Regions from separate parts of the Tissierella carlieri genome, predicted to be linked through region 2. Evidence: riboswitches for the same ligand, from Rfam matches in the RefSeq annotation. Region 2 holds a riboswitch; each other region holds the start of a gene.
The links. A riboswitch is a leader RNA that binds a small molecule or an ion and turns the genes downstream of it on or off. The one in region 2 is predicted to bind cobalamin.

Region 1: it holds a riboswitch for cobalamin, as region 2 does, so the genes downstream of both, sucC (ADP-forming succinate--CoA ligase subunit beta) here and KQI38_RS07295 (YitT family protein) in region 2, are expected to answer to the same signal.
Region 3: it holds a riboswitch for cobalamin, as region 2 does, so the genes downstream of both, KQI38_RS16570 (ABC transporter substrate-binding protein) here and KQI38_RS07295 (YitT family protein) in region 2, are expected to answer to the same signal.
Region 4: it holds a riboswitch for cobalamin, as region 2 does, so the genes downstream of both, KQI38_RS10375 (energy-coupling factor ABC transporter permease) here and KQI38_RS07295 (YitT family protein) in region 2, are expected to answer to the same signal.

The regions. Positions count from the first base shown of each region.
Region 1 covers NZ_JAHLOH010000033.1:94,211-97,401, forward strand. The annotation lists gene sucD (succinate--CoA ligase subunit alpha) at 1-31, opposite strand, end outside; gene sucC (ADP-forming succinate--CoA ligase subunit beta) at 51-1,208, opposite strand; cobalamin riboswitch at 1,398-1,585, opposite strand; gene eno (phosphopyruvate hydratase) at 1,711-3,003, opposite strand; gene gpmI (2,3-bisphosphoglycerate-independent phosphoglycerate mutase) at 3,135-3,191, opposite strand, start outside.
Region 2 covers NZ_JAHLOH010000025.1:98,268-101,458, reverse strand. The annotation lists gene KQI38_RS07300 (phosphatase PAP2 family protein) at 162-770, opposite strand; gene KQI38_RS07295 (YitT family protein) at 1,046-1,897, opposite strand; cobalamin riboswitch at 2,041-2,226, opposite strand; gene lpdA (dihydrolipoyl dehydrogenase) at 2,315-3,191, opposite strand, start outside.
Region 3 covers NZ_JAHLOH010000047.1:12,036-15,226, forward strand. The annotation lists gene KQI38_RS16560 (nucleotide sugar dehydrogenase) at 1-673, shown strand, start outside; gene KQI38_RS16565 (CGGC domain-containing protein) at 889-1,209, opposite strand; cobalamin riboswitch at 1,384-1,568, shown strand; gene KQI38_RS16570 (ABC transporter substrate-binding protein) at 1,781-2,836, shown strand; gene KQI38_RS16575 (FecCD family ABC transporter permease) at 2,826-3,191, shown strand, end outside.
Region 4 covers NZ_JAHLOH010000033.1:37,865-41,055, reverse strand. The annotation lists gene cbiB (adenosylcobinamide-phosphate synthase CbiB) at 1-920, shown strand, start outside; cobalamin riboswitch at 1,020-1,196, shown strand; gene KQI38_RS10375 (energy-coupling factor ABC transporter permease) at 1,361-2,086, shown strand; gene KQI38_RS10370 (energy-coupling factor ABC transporter substrate-binding protein) at 2,070-2,363, shown strand; gene cbiQ (cobalt ECF transporter T component CbiQ) at 2,347-3,027, shown strand; gene KQI38_RS10360 (energy-coupling factor ABC transporter ATP-binding protein) at 3,028-3,191, shown strand, end outside.

The DNA.
Region 1 (3,191 bases), on a different contig from region 2:
CTTTAGTAGATTTATCAACCCATATACTCATTATTTAGTCCACCTTTCTGTTAAATTAGTTCTAGTATTTTCTTAGCACCTTCGCCCATATTTTCTACTGCAAATATATTCAGATTAGAGTTTTTTATTATTTCCATACCTAAGTCAGCATTAGTTCCTTCCAATCTGATTACTAAAGGAATATTTAATTTCAGCTCTTTTGCCGCATTGACAATTCCTTTAGCTATAACATCACATTTCATTATTCCACCAAATATATTGACAAAAATTCCTTTGACCTTATCGTCTAATAATAGTATTTTAAACGCATTTGTTACGTTTTCTTCTGATGCTCCTCCTCCAACGTCAAGAAAATTAGCCGGTTCTCCCCCGTGAAGTTTTATTAAATCCATAGTAGCCATAGCTAAGCCCGCTCCATTTACCACGCATCCAATATTTCCATCTAATGATATATAAGACAGTCCATGCTTTGAAGCCTCTACTTCTTTCTCATCTTCTTCACTTAAATCCCTATAGCTAAGTATATCTTCATTTCTAAACAGGCCATTTTCATCAAAATTCATTTTTGCATCCAAAGCTATTAGTTTTTTTTCTTCTGTTAATACTAATGGGTTTATTTCTACCAGAACGCAGTCCTTTTCCACAAAAATACGATATAAGTTCATCATTAATCTTACTGCTTCGTTTATTATCTCAATAGGTAAATTAATGTCAAAACATATTCTTCTGGCTTGAAATTCTGTTAGTCCCGTCAAACAGTCAATCTTCTCTTTGTAAATCCTATCAGGATTTCTTAATGCTACCTCTTCAATTTCAGTTCCACCTTCTTCAGAAGCAATAAGAGTTATGCTTGATGTATCCCTATCTAATACAAATCCTAAATAGTATTCTTTATCAATATTACACCCTTCTTCTATTAATACAGCTTTAACTTCTTTTCCCTTTTTTCCTGTCTGATGTGTTACTAACTTTTTCCCCAATAGCTCTTTAGAATATTTCTTAACTTCATCTATCGATTTAGCTATCTTAACTCCTCCTGCTTTTCCTCTTCCACCAGCATGAATCTGAGCTTTTACAACTGCCACATCAGTACTTATTGTCCAAGAAGTTTTTTCCGCTTCTTTCGCATCATATATAACTCTGCCATTAGGGACTGGAATCCCATAATTCTTCAATAATTCTTTTGCCTGATATTCATGTATATTCATCTTTATCCCTCCAATTTATTTTCAAAAAAATAACTCAGCAAAAATTTGCTGAGTTATTACTATGGTTTTGCAAAATAAATATTACAAAACAAAAAAACCTTTCTGCAATAGAAAGGATATTATCAATAGAGTAGAATAAATATTTAATCTACCTTATAAATAACACCTTCTCATCCGCGTGAGTAATAAACAGCGTTTTTTTCATTGGCAGGTCTCCTGACTTAAGAATAACAAACCCTACACCTTCCCATACTTTAAGTACAGTGGCATCTGCAAGGTTCTATCTATCACAGTGGCGGGACCGTGTCGGATTTAAACCGAACTTCCCTTTTAAATAATCCTATATATAAGATTATACCAATGAATAAAATATTAAATTTTAAGTAGAATATATCATAGGCAATATAAATTGTCAAATTTAAGTCCTCTTATTTATTCCTAAATCTTCTCTTGATATAGAAAGATTCTATTGCATGCAATAGAATCTTTTTATATCTAAATATTATTTCTTTATATTATAAAATGTTTTTCTTCCTCTATAAATTGCTTCTTCACCTAGCATATCTTCTATTCTAAGTAATTGATTGTATTTTGCCACTCTATCCGTTCTTGAAGGAGCTCCTGTTTTAATTTGTCCTGCGTTCATTGCTACTGCTAAATCTGCTATAGTAGTATCTTCAGTCTCACCTGATCTATGAGATATAACTGCAGTATATCCATTTATCTTTGCCATTTCAATTGTATCTAATGTTTCAGTTAATGTACCTATTTGATTTAATTTAACCAATACTGAATTGGAAATTCCTAAGTCTATACCTTTGTTCAATCTCTCAGTATTTGTAACAAACAAATCGTCTCCCACTAATTGAATCTTCTTCCCTAATCTTTCTGTCAGCTGTTTCCATCCATCCCAATCATCTTCAGCTAAACCATCTTCTATGGAAATAATCGGATATTTGTTTACTAATTCCTCATAATAATTTATCATCTCATCTACAGTAAGAATTCTGCCCTCTCCAGCTAAATTATAAACCTTCTTTTCTTCATCATACATTTCTGTAGCCGCTACATCTAGTGCCAGCATTATTTCTTCCCCTGGTTTATACCCTGCCTTTTCTATAGCTTCTACTATAGTTTTTAATGCTTCTTCATTACTAGATAAATTTGGAGCAAATCCGCCTTCATCACCTACTGCTGTATTTAGACCTTTAGATTTAAGAACAGACTTTAGATTGTGGAATATTTCTGCACCCATTCTAAGAGCTTCTCTAAAGCTTTTTGCCCCTACAGGCATTACCATGAATTCTTGAATATCCACATTATTATCAGCATGCTCTCCACCATTTAGTATATTCATCATAGGAACCGGTAATGTTTTAGCATTAACTCCACCTACATATTGATATAAAGGCATTCCTAATTCATCTGCCGCTGCTCTGGCTACTGCTAGGGATACTCCAAGGATTGCATTGGCACCTAGTTTTCCTTTATTGGGTGTACCATCTAATTGAATCATCAATTTATCTATTGCAGTTTGCTCAAACACATCCATTCCTATTACTTCTTCTGCTATTATATTGTTAACATTATCTACGGCATTCATAACACCCTTGCCTAGAAATCTTCCTTTATCTCCGTCTCTTAACTCTACAGCTTCAAATGCACCTGTAGATGCTCCTGATGGAACTAGAGCTCTTCCAAAAGCACCATCTTCTGTCCATACTTCTACTTCAACTGTAGGATTGCCTCTTGAATCTAATACTTCTCTTGCATAAACATCTACTATTATACTCAAATTTAACTCCTCCTTTAGTTAATTCACAATTATCAATGCACAATGCACAATTGCTAAGGAATGTTTTGGGGTCTTTATGACCTTCATTCACCGCTTTCATAATTGTGAATTGTGAACTGTGAATTGTGCATTTATTTTACAAGTGATTTCCCCGTCATTTCTTCTGGTTTTTCTAACCCCATCAGTTC
Region 2 (3,191 bases):
TTACCACTTAAATGCCAACGCAAATCATTTGCATTTAATTTTTCGTATAAAAAACCTCTTAACTTTTACATTAAGAGTAATTTTATTTATATTTATTATATATAGAGATATATCCTTTGTCAATAATCTATATATAAATCTTTTAAGTGGCATATTTATTTTTATTCTTTAATTAACTTAATACTTATACAATAAAATATATACCCTATCAAATATCCACCTATTACATCTGTTGGCCAATGGACTCCTAAATAAATCCTACTAATTCCCATTAGACATATCATGACAAAAGATATAATATGGATTAGCTTTTTCTTCCTATCATTATCTACTTTTTTCGCCAATAAAAATGCTATTGTAGAATAAAGGGTCATTGTTACCATAGAATGTCCGCTAGGAAAACTTAATCCCCCTTGATTCACCAAAAAAAACTCTAATGGCCTCGTTCTTTGGAAGAATTGCTTTAATAAATAATTTAATAAATATGATCCCAGAGTTGATAACAACAATAATTTAGATATGTAATATTTCTTTTTGATTAACGTATATGATATCCCCATAGCAGTAACTGGCAATAAAAAATTTACAGATCCTATAAAGGATATAAATTTCATAAATGATAATATTCTTGGATTGGTATTATTATGTATGTACTTCATTATATCCACATCAAATAGAATACCCTCACTGCTACCATTAACCATAAAACCTAAAATTAAAAATATTATTAACATTAAACCTAAAATAAAATCTTTACCTTGCTTATTCATTTATACACCCCTATTATTTTTCTATCAAATTCATTATACCAAAGTTCTCGTAAAATACAAAAAACTTCTTAATAAAAAAAGGCTTCTAAAGGAGAATTTTAAGGAAAACTTTTTGGTCACTGCATAAGCGACTTGTACGAAATCAAAATGTTCGACAATCTGCTTAAAACTCAAATAGGTCAAGTTCTAAAATGAAAAAGACAAAAAAAGTAGAATTTTCTTATTCGTTATAGAAAAGGTTCATTTCTTTAGTGAAATCAACCTTTCTATTAATCTTATTCTTCTATGTTTTTAAATCCATCACCTAATACTTCATAAACATTACTTACTGTAATAAATGCATCTTTATCTATGCCTTTAATATAACTTTTCAATTTAATAAAATCTCTTCTATCTATAACTGTTACTACTACATTCTTTTTCTCTCCTGTATAAGCTCCTTTAGCATTATATATAGTCGCCCCTCTTTCCAAATCATTTACTATATATTCTTTAATATCATTACTATATTCACTCACTATATTGACTTCTTTGCACAAACTTATACCCTCGATAGTCCAATCTATTACTACACCATTTAATATAATTCCCAATAGAGAATACATTCCCAACTCAGGCCCGAATGCAAATCCAGCCATTATTATTATAATGAAGTCTGATATAAGCACTCCTTTGCCAAGCTCTATCCCAAAGAACTTATTTATTATCTTTGCTATTATATCAGTTCCACCTGTTGATGCATTTTGATTAAATACAATCCCCATACCTATTGCCGATATAAAAACTCCAAAAATTAGCTGTATTATAATGTCTTCTACTAAAGGCTGTTGTATAGGTATAACTCTCTCAAATAAAGAAATGGTTATAGAAGTCCCCAGACTTGCATAAATAGTCTTAAATCCAAAGCTGGTTCCCACAATAAGAAAACCAATTATAAATAAAACTATGTTAATGATTATCATAATAGCTCCTATTGATAAAATTGGAATCCAATGATTAATAACAATCGCAAGTCCATTAGCTCCACCTACAGCTAATTTCTGGGGCATAAGAAAGAAATATAAACCTGCTGCTACCATTATCATACCAAGAGTTATAAATACATATTCTTTTATTTTTCCTTTCAAATATATTCCTCCTTTATAATTTTTATTTACAAAAAACCTCCCAAAACTTAAGTGTTCTGGGAGGCACAAAGAAATAGACAGATTATATAATTTGTCTACATATTTAAATCTGCTTTTAACACCCCCTATCGACCGTAGAGTTTTTTAGTGCATAAGTAAAGGCAGGTCTTCTGACTTTGGTTCATAAGGACTTAAAGTCTTCCCGATTTATTCAGTGACATTAGTTTTAAATCCTTCCCCATTACAGCGGCGGGACCGTATAGGCATTTAACCTATTTCCCTTTTAAGCAAAGAATATTTTTCTCTGCACCTTCACCTAATTATTTAGTTATCAATTCAAGTATATAGTATATTATTATTACAGTCAACTATATGTAGCACCAACTAATCTCACCAAGAAAAAGAAGATAGGATATCCTATCTTCTTTTTCTTGGTGGTGCTATATGAATCGCTTTATCTTCTAATCCCAATGTAGCCTCAAAAAATGCTTCTGAAAGAGTTGGATGGGCATGAATTGTTCTCATTATACTATATATATCCAATCCATTAGCTATAGCCAGTGTTCCTTCTGCAATTAAATCATTTGCATGAGGTCCAAGTATATGAACTCCCAGAACCTTCTTATCTTCTTCTCCAGCAAGTATTTTTATTATTCCCTCTCCTTCTCCTAAGGATAAGGCCTTTCCATTGGCTGCAAACATAAACTTACTAGCCTTATAAGGTATTCCTTTTTCTTTAAGCTCTTCCTCAGTGTAGCCTACATGAGCTACCTCATTCATTGTAAATACGCAATTTGGATAGATATCTAAGTTGACATCTGGTGTATGACCCATTATTTTCTCCATTACATATTCACCTTGTGCAGATGCCACATGAGCTAATTGAACTCCTCTATTTACATCTCCTATGGCATATATGCCAGGAATATTTGTCTCAAACTCATTATTTACAAAAACACCTTTGTCATCATATTTAATCCCTAATTCATCAAGGTTTAACCCTTCTATTACGGGACCCCTTCCTGATGCAATAAGTACTTTATCTCCTATTACTTCTATTTCTTCGTCTTTTTCTTTATATTTGGCTAAAACTCTAAGTTTATCTCCCTCTTTGGTGATTTCTTTAGCCCTAATATCAACATATGTTTCAATTCCTTGTTTTTTCAACATTGGTACTAATCTTCTTGAAATCTCCTTATCTGCATCCTTTAAAATCCTAGATGCTAAAAGAATTACTTGGGAGCCTAGTTCTTGATAAATGCTTGCAAACTCTAAACCTATTACTCCACCACCT
Region 3 (3,191 bases), on a different contig from region 2:
TTTGACAGCAGAAATGGTCAAGGTAGTGGAAAATACTTTTCGAGATATTAATATAGCATTTGCCAATGAGGTCCTAACAATTTGTGAAGAAGCCAAAGCTGATCCATGGAAAGTCATTGAGTTAGCAAATATGCATCCAAGGGTTAATATTCATAGACCAGGACCTGGTGTTGGAGGATATTGTATTCCAGTTGTTCCATGGTTTTTAGCACAATTGGCTCCCAATGAAGCTAAAATTATCAAAGAGTCTAGAGCAAGAAATGATTATATGCCAATTAAAGTAGCCAACGACATAAAAAAGATAATGGACAAGAATAATCTAAGTAAAGTTTTATTATTAGGGACAACCTATGCAGGTAATGTGAAGGAAACAAGATTTAGTCCTATATTAGATATTATAAAAGAATTGGAATCATTAAATATCAATTATTCAGCTTATGATCCTATTTCAAGAGATAAATTAGAAAATCAAGAAAATGATTTTACTAAAGCAATATCAGGTGCTGAATTAGTAGTTTTCTTAGTAGGACATGATATATTTAAAGAAATCACTGCTGAAGAATTAAAAAAATATGGAGTATTGGAAATCTTTGATTGTACAGGGCAAATATACTTACAGCATTTGGATCAGAAAGAAATAAAAGTTCATGTATTGGGGAAATTGGATATATAAATATAATGAAATAGTGAAATTAATAGGATAAATAGAAATATTAAGGGAAGTAGTTTTAGTATAATGAATATAAGACACAAGAGAGCAATTATGCTCCACTTGTGTCTTATATATTTTCTCAAGCCTTAAAAGTCAATTTATTAAACAACTCTATATCCTTATTTGGCAATCCCATAAATATTATCTTAATCAAATTATGTACATTTTATTTTACCTTAATGAGTACCTTCTACTACCTCTATATCCATAGATTCAAAGATTTCTTTAATTTCATCTTTTCTATCAGCCTTGCATTTAACAGCACAAGCCCCTAGATGTACTCTATCTACTCCAGAATCTTTCAGTCTCTCTGCAATAGTAATTATATTTTCTTTAGAATCCATAGAACATATATTGCATGAGAATAGAGATATAAGTTCAGTTTCTATATTCTTGTATTGAGAAAAATGTTTTTCCTTGTTATTGTATGTTCGAAAACATCCCATAGTAGAACACTTACCATTTATTTTTTCACATATTCCAATTGCGATTTTCATATTTACTCTCCTAACTGTTTTATCTAATAATTTGTTCCTGTCATATTACTATAAAGATTATATAATGTCAATGAAGAAAAAAGTAATAGGGGATATTTATTAGCAAAATAATAACAAATACATTTGCTTATACTTGTTTAATAATTATTTATATAGTATAATTGGTGATGAAAATTGAATATGGAATAAATAGGTTTATAGAATTAGAATTCTATAAGTAATAGGGAAGCAAAGTGAAAATCTTGCACGGTCCCGCCGCTGTAAAAGAAGAGTCTTTTCTAAATGTCACTGGGAAACTGGGAAGACAGAAAAGATGATGAGGCTTAAGTCAGAATACCTTCCTATTTATTAGCAAAAGTAACTCTACGGTGGATGGAGAAAGCTAGTATATTATGTTAAATTGTTTTATTTCGCTATCCTTCTGATTATTTTCAGGAGGTTTTTTGATAGAACTTACTTCAAGATTTATCACATACAGGATTTTTATTTAACAGGCTTAGAAACTTCAACAATCGTAGGGAGCTATGAGGGTTGAAGTTTTTTATTTATAAAAAAGGAAAGGATGAAAAGTGTGAAGGATTATAAAAGAGTATTGTGGATAATGATTTTAGCTATAATGATATCCAGTGTTTCAGGCTGCACTAAAACTACCAGTGTGGGAGGATTAAGCAATACGAAAAATGTAGAGAAGGTAGAGAATAGTGAGTTATCAATAACTGTAGAAGGAGATATGTATCCTTTAAAAGTAAAAGACTTTCTTAAAAAAGAAACTATTTTAGAAAATAAACCAGAAAAGGTAGCTGTTTTATCTGGTACCCCTTTAAATATCTGGTATGATTTAGGTGGAAAATCTGTATGTACATCTGATGTATCAGATAATGTAAAACTTATACCTGAATACGAAGAAGAAATACGAAGCCTTCCAACAATAGGACCAGTATATTCTATAGATATGGAATCTGTAATACCTCATAAACCAGATTTGATTATAGCCCAAGTTGGAACTCAGTCAACACAAGCAAAGAAATTGAGAGAAATGGGTTTCAATGTAATTACTACTCATATAAGAGGATATGATGATGTGGTATCAACTTATAAAGCTTTTGGAAAAATACTTGAAAGGGAAGAGTTAGCTGAAACAAAGATAAAAGAGCTGGAAAAGCATAAAGAGGAAATCATATCTAAATTACCGGAGGAGAATAAATCTGTAGTCATATTATACATAACATCTAAAACCCTTGCTGTTAAGCTTGATAACAGTATAGCTGGGGATATATCTAAAATACTGAGACTTAAAAATATTGCTTCTGATTTACCACCTGATACTATAGGATCAGAAACTACTCCATTAGATATAGAGTATATAGTAGACAAGAATCCAGATTATATTTTGGTTACAAGTATGATTTCCAGCAATGAGGAGGCTGTAAAAGCTATAGAAGAAGAATTTGCAACAAATCCAGTATGGAATGGAGTAAAAGCTATTCAAGAGGGTCGTGTTATTCATCTTCCACAAGAATATTTTTTATATAATGCAGGACCTTATTATCATCAAGCTATAGAATATATGGCTAGAAGTATATATCCAGAAGTATATGGAGAGGTGAATAAACAGGATGAAAAATGATATTTCCCTTAAAGACAATACAGGTTATAAAGTAGCTATTATTGCTATTCTAGTAATACTTTTTTTTGTAGCTTTTATATTGGGAAATACTAAAGGGACTCTTGAGGTAGGGGCAAGGCGTATATTTGAGGTTATTATGACGGACGATGGAAGTTCAGAAAGAATGGTAATTTGGAATATCAGATTACCAAGGATGATACTAGCAGCTTTAGTTGGTGCAAATCTTGCTCTGTCAGGTGCTATTTTGCAAGGAGTAATGAAAAATCCCTTAGCCGATCCAAGTATTATTGGTATAAGCAGTGGTGCAGGGCTCTTTGGAATTGCTGTATTAGTTATTTTACCCCAGCACATAGGA
Region 4 (3,191 bases), on a different contig from region 2:
TACTTGCAGTTATAATAGATTTTATTATAGGGGATCCCTATAGTTTTCCTCATCCTGTGAAACTTATGGGAAGAATGATTGCTTTTGAAGAAAAATTAGCAAGAAAAATTGCTAGATCAAAAAAAGGACTTAAGTTTGCTGGATTTATTATTGTTATAATTAATATTTCACTTGGCTTTATTACGCCATATTTGTTATTAAAGCTTATAAAAGAATATAAAGTTCTTTATATTATAGTGAATACTTACTTAATCTATACATGTATAGCTGCAAGATGTCTGCATTATGAAGCCATGAAGGTATCAAAAGCTCTAGACATAGGTATAGAAGAAGCTAGGATAAGACTTTCTTATATTGTTGGAAGGGAAACTAAAAATCTTTCAGAACAGGAAATTATAAGGGCAACAGTAGAAACTGTGGCAGAGAATACATCTGATGGGGTCATTGCTCCACTATTTTATATAATCCTATTTGGAGCATCTGGAGGACTAGCATATAAATTTATCAATACTATGGATTCTATGTTAGGTTATATGAATGATAAATATATTGATCTAGGATATTTTCCTGCAAAGGTAGACGATATATTTAATTATATTCCATCAAGAATTACAGGAATTCTTATGTGCTTAGGTTCATTAGGGAGATTTCATATAAAAAATGGTTTTAAGATAATGATCAGGGATAAAAAAAATCATAAGAGTCCAAATTGTGCATATCCAGAGGGTGCTGTTGCAGGGCTTCTAGATATTCAATTAGGTGGAAATAATTATTATCATGGAAAGCTTGTAGAGAAACCTACAATAGGTGATAAGGTTGAGGAAATTAGAAAAATAGATATAAAAAACACTATAGAAATTATGTATCGTAGTGAAGTATTATTATTAATAATCCATATTGTGATCCAATTAGTTAGCTAAGTAAAAGATGGACATAACAACCTTTGGTATAATATTATATCTTTTAGTTGCAAAAATATCTTGTATTAAATATTATTTTATGATAGCATTAGAATGAAAATTGAATATAGTACATTAGGTTCTATAAGAATAATAGGGAAATGGGTGAAAATCCCATACAGCCCCCGCTACTGTAAGTGATGATAGAATCAGCTTATACCACTGGAGAAATCTGGGAAGGTGCTGAGAGTAAAATGAGTCACAAGTCAGGAGACCTGCCTAATAGTATTGAAGTGACCTTCGGAGGGAAGGAAAAACTTATAATTGTACTATTATATAGTTAATATTAGTATAAGTTCCATCCCTAATCTGCTTCAGGTTAGGGATTTTTATTTTCCTTTTAGGTCACCTAGTTTAGATATAAAGGAGTATTCCTTTAAAAATAAATGTGAGGTGATTTTATGAAAAAGAAATTATTAATGTGGGGTATATTATTGACTTTAATTATAACTCCACAGCTTGCACAAGCAATGCATATTATGGAAGGTTTCCTACCTATTAAATGGGCAATTATTTGGTCAATATTAACTTTACCATTTTTAGTCATAGGATTTAGAAAGGTAGGAAAAGGTTTGAAAGAAGGACAGGATCATAAAATGATTCTAGGATTAGTAGGAGGATTTGCATTTGTTTTATCTGCCCTTAAGATTCCATCTGTTACTGGATCTTGCTCTCATCCAACGGGAGTAGGATTAGGTGCAATACTATTTGGACCAACAACTATGACTGTTATAGGGACTATAGTATTGTTATTCCAAGCCTTATTATTAGCCCATGGTGGGATTACTACATTAGGAGCTAATTCCTTTTCCATGGCTGTAGTAGGTCCACTTGTTTCCTATGGTATATATAAAATGGGTAAAGAAGGGAAAAATAAAAGCCTGACAGTCTTCTTAGCGGCAGCATTAGGAGATTTAGCTACTTATGTAATTACATCAATTCAGCTTTCTTTAGCATTCCCAGATGCCACAGGAGGAGTTGCCGCATCTCTTACAAAGTTTCTATCTGTATTTGCAGTTACACAAATACCGCTAGCAATTGTTGAGGGAATTATAACTGTAATGGTATTTAATCTTATTCAAGAATATAGAAAAGAAGGAGTGATTAAACTTGAAGAGTCTATTTAAGCAAAATATTATTCTTTTATTTTTGATAATTGTAATCGTAATTACTCCATTAATTATTAAAAGAGATTCTGAATTTGGCGGAGCAGATGGAGAGGCTGAAGGAGTTATCCAGGAAATAAATCCAGATTATGAACCATGGTTTGAATCATTCTGGGAACCACCAAGTGGTGAAATAGAGAGTTTATTATTTTCTCTTCAAGTAGCTATAGGAGCAGGTCTTATAGGGTATATCCTTGGTGTATTAAAGGAAAGACGCAAAATTGTTGCTGATAGATAAATATGCATATACTAACAAATTAAGAAATTATCCTCCACAGGTAAAGATTCTTCTTTCCTGTGGAGGCATAGTATTGTCAAGATTAATCAATAGTTATTATCTTGATTTATTGATTACTATTCTTATGATCATATTAGTTATTGGAATAGCTAAAGTTCCCTTTAGAACCTATTTTAAGATGCTTTTATTACCTGTATCATTTCTATTCATTAGTATAATTACTATAATGATTTCAGTAAATGGTGATTTTTATCTTTACTATTTCAAGATTATGAATATCTGTATTGGTATAACTATGGAGTCTATGTCTAAAGGAATAAAACTGTTTACAACAGTATTATCATCTTTAACATCAGTATATTTTCTGATATTAACCACTCCGATGATTGATATCATTAGGGTTTTAAAGAAATTAAAGGTACCTAAGCTGTTTATAGAATTAATGGTACTTATTTATAGGAGTATATTTATTTTCATTGAAGAAGCGAACAATATTCATTTAGCCCAAGCTATGAAATTTGGTTACGAAAACAAGAGAAATTCATTAAGATCTATAGCATTACTTATTAGAAACCTTTTTACCAGAGTATTTATAAGACATAATGAGATGAATATATCCTTGGAATGTAAGTTATATAGCGGAGAATTTAAATTAGGTGATTAAATGTTAAAAATAAACAATTTATACTATAAATATGAAGATGGAACGAAGGCATTAAATGATATAAATATAGATACATCAAAGGGAAAAGTAATAGGTGTTATTGGAGCTAATGGTTCTGGAAAGTCAACCTTGTTCCTAAATATAATGGGAATTTTAAAGCCAAG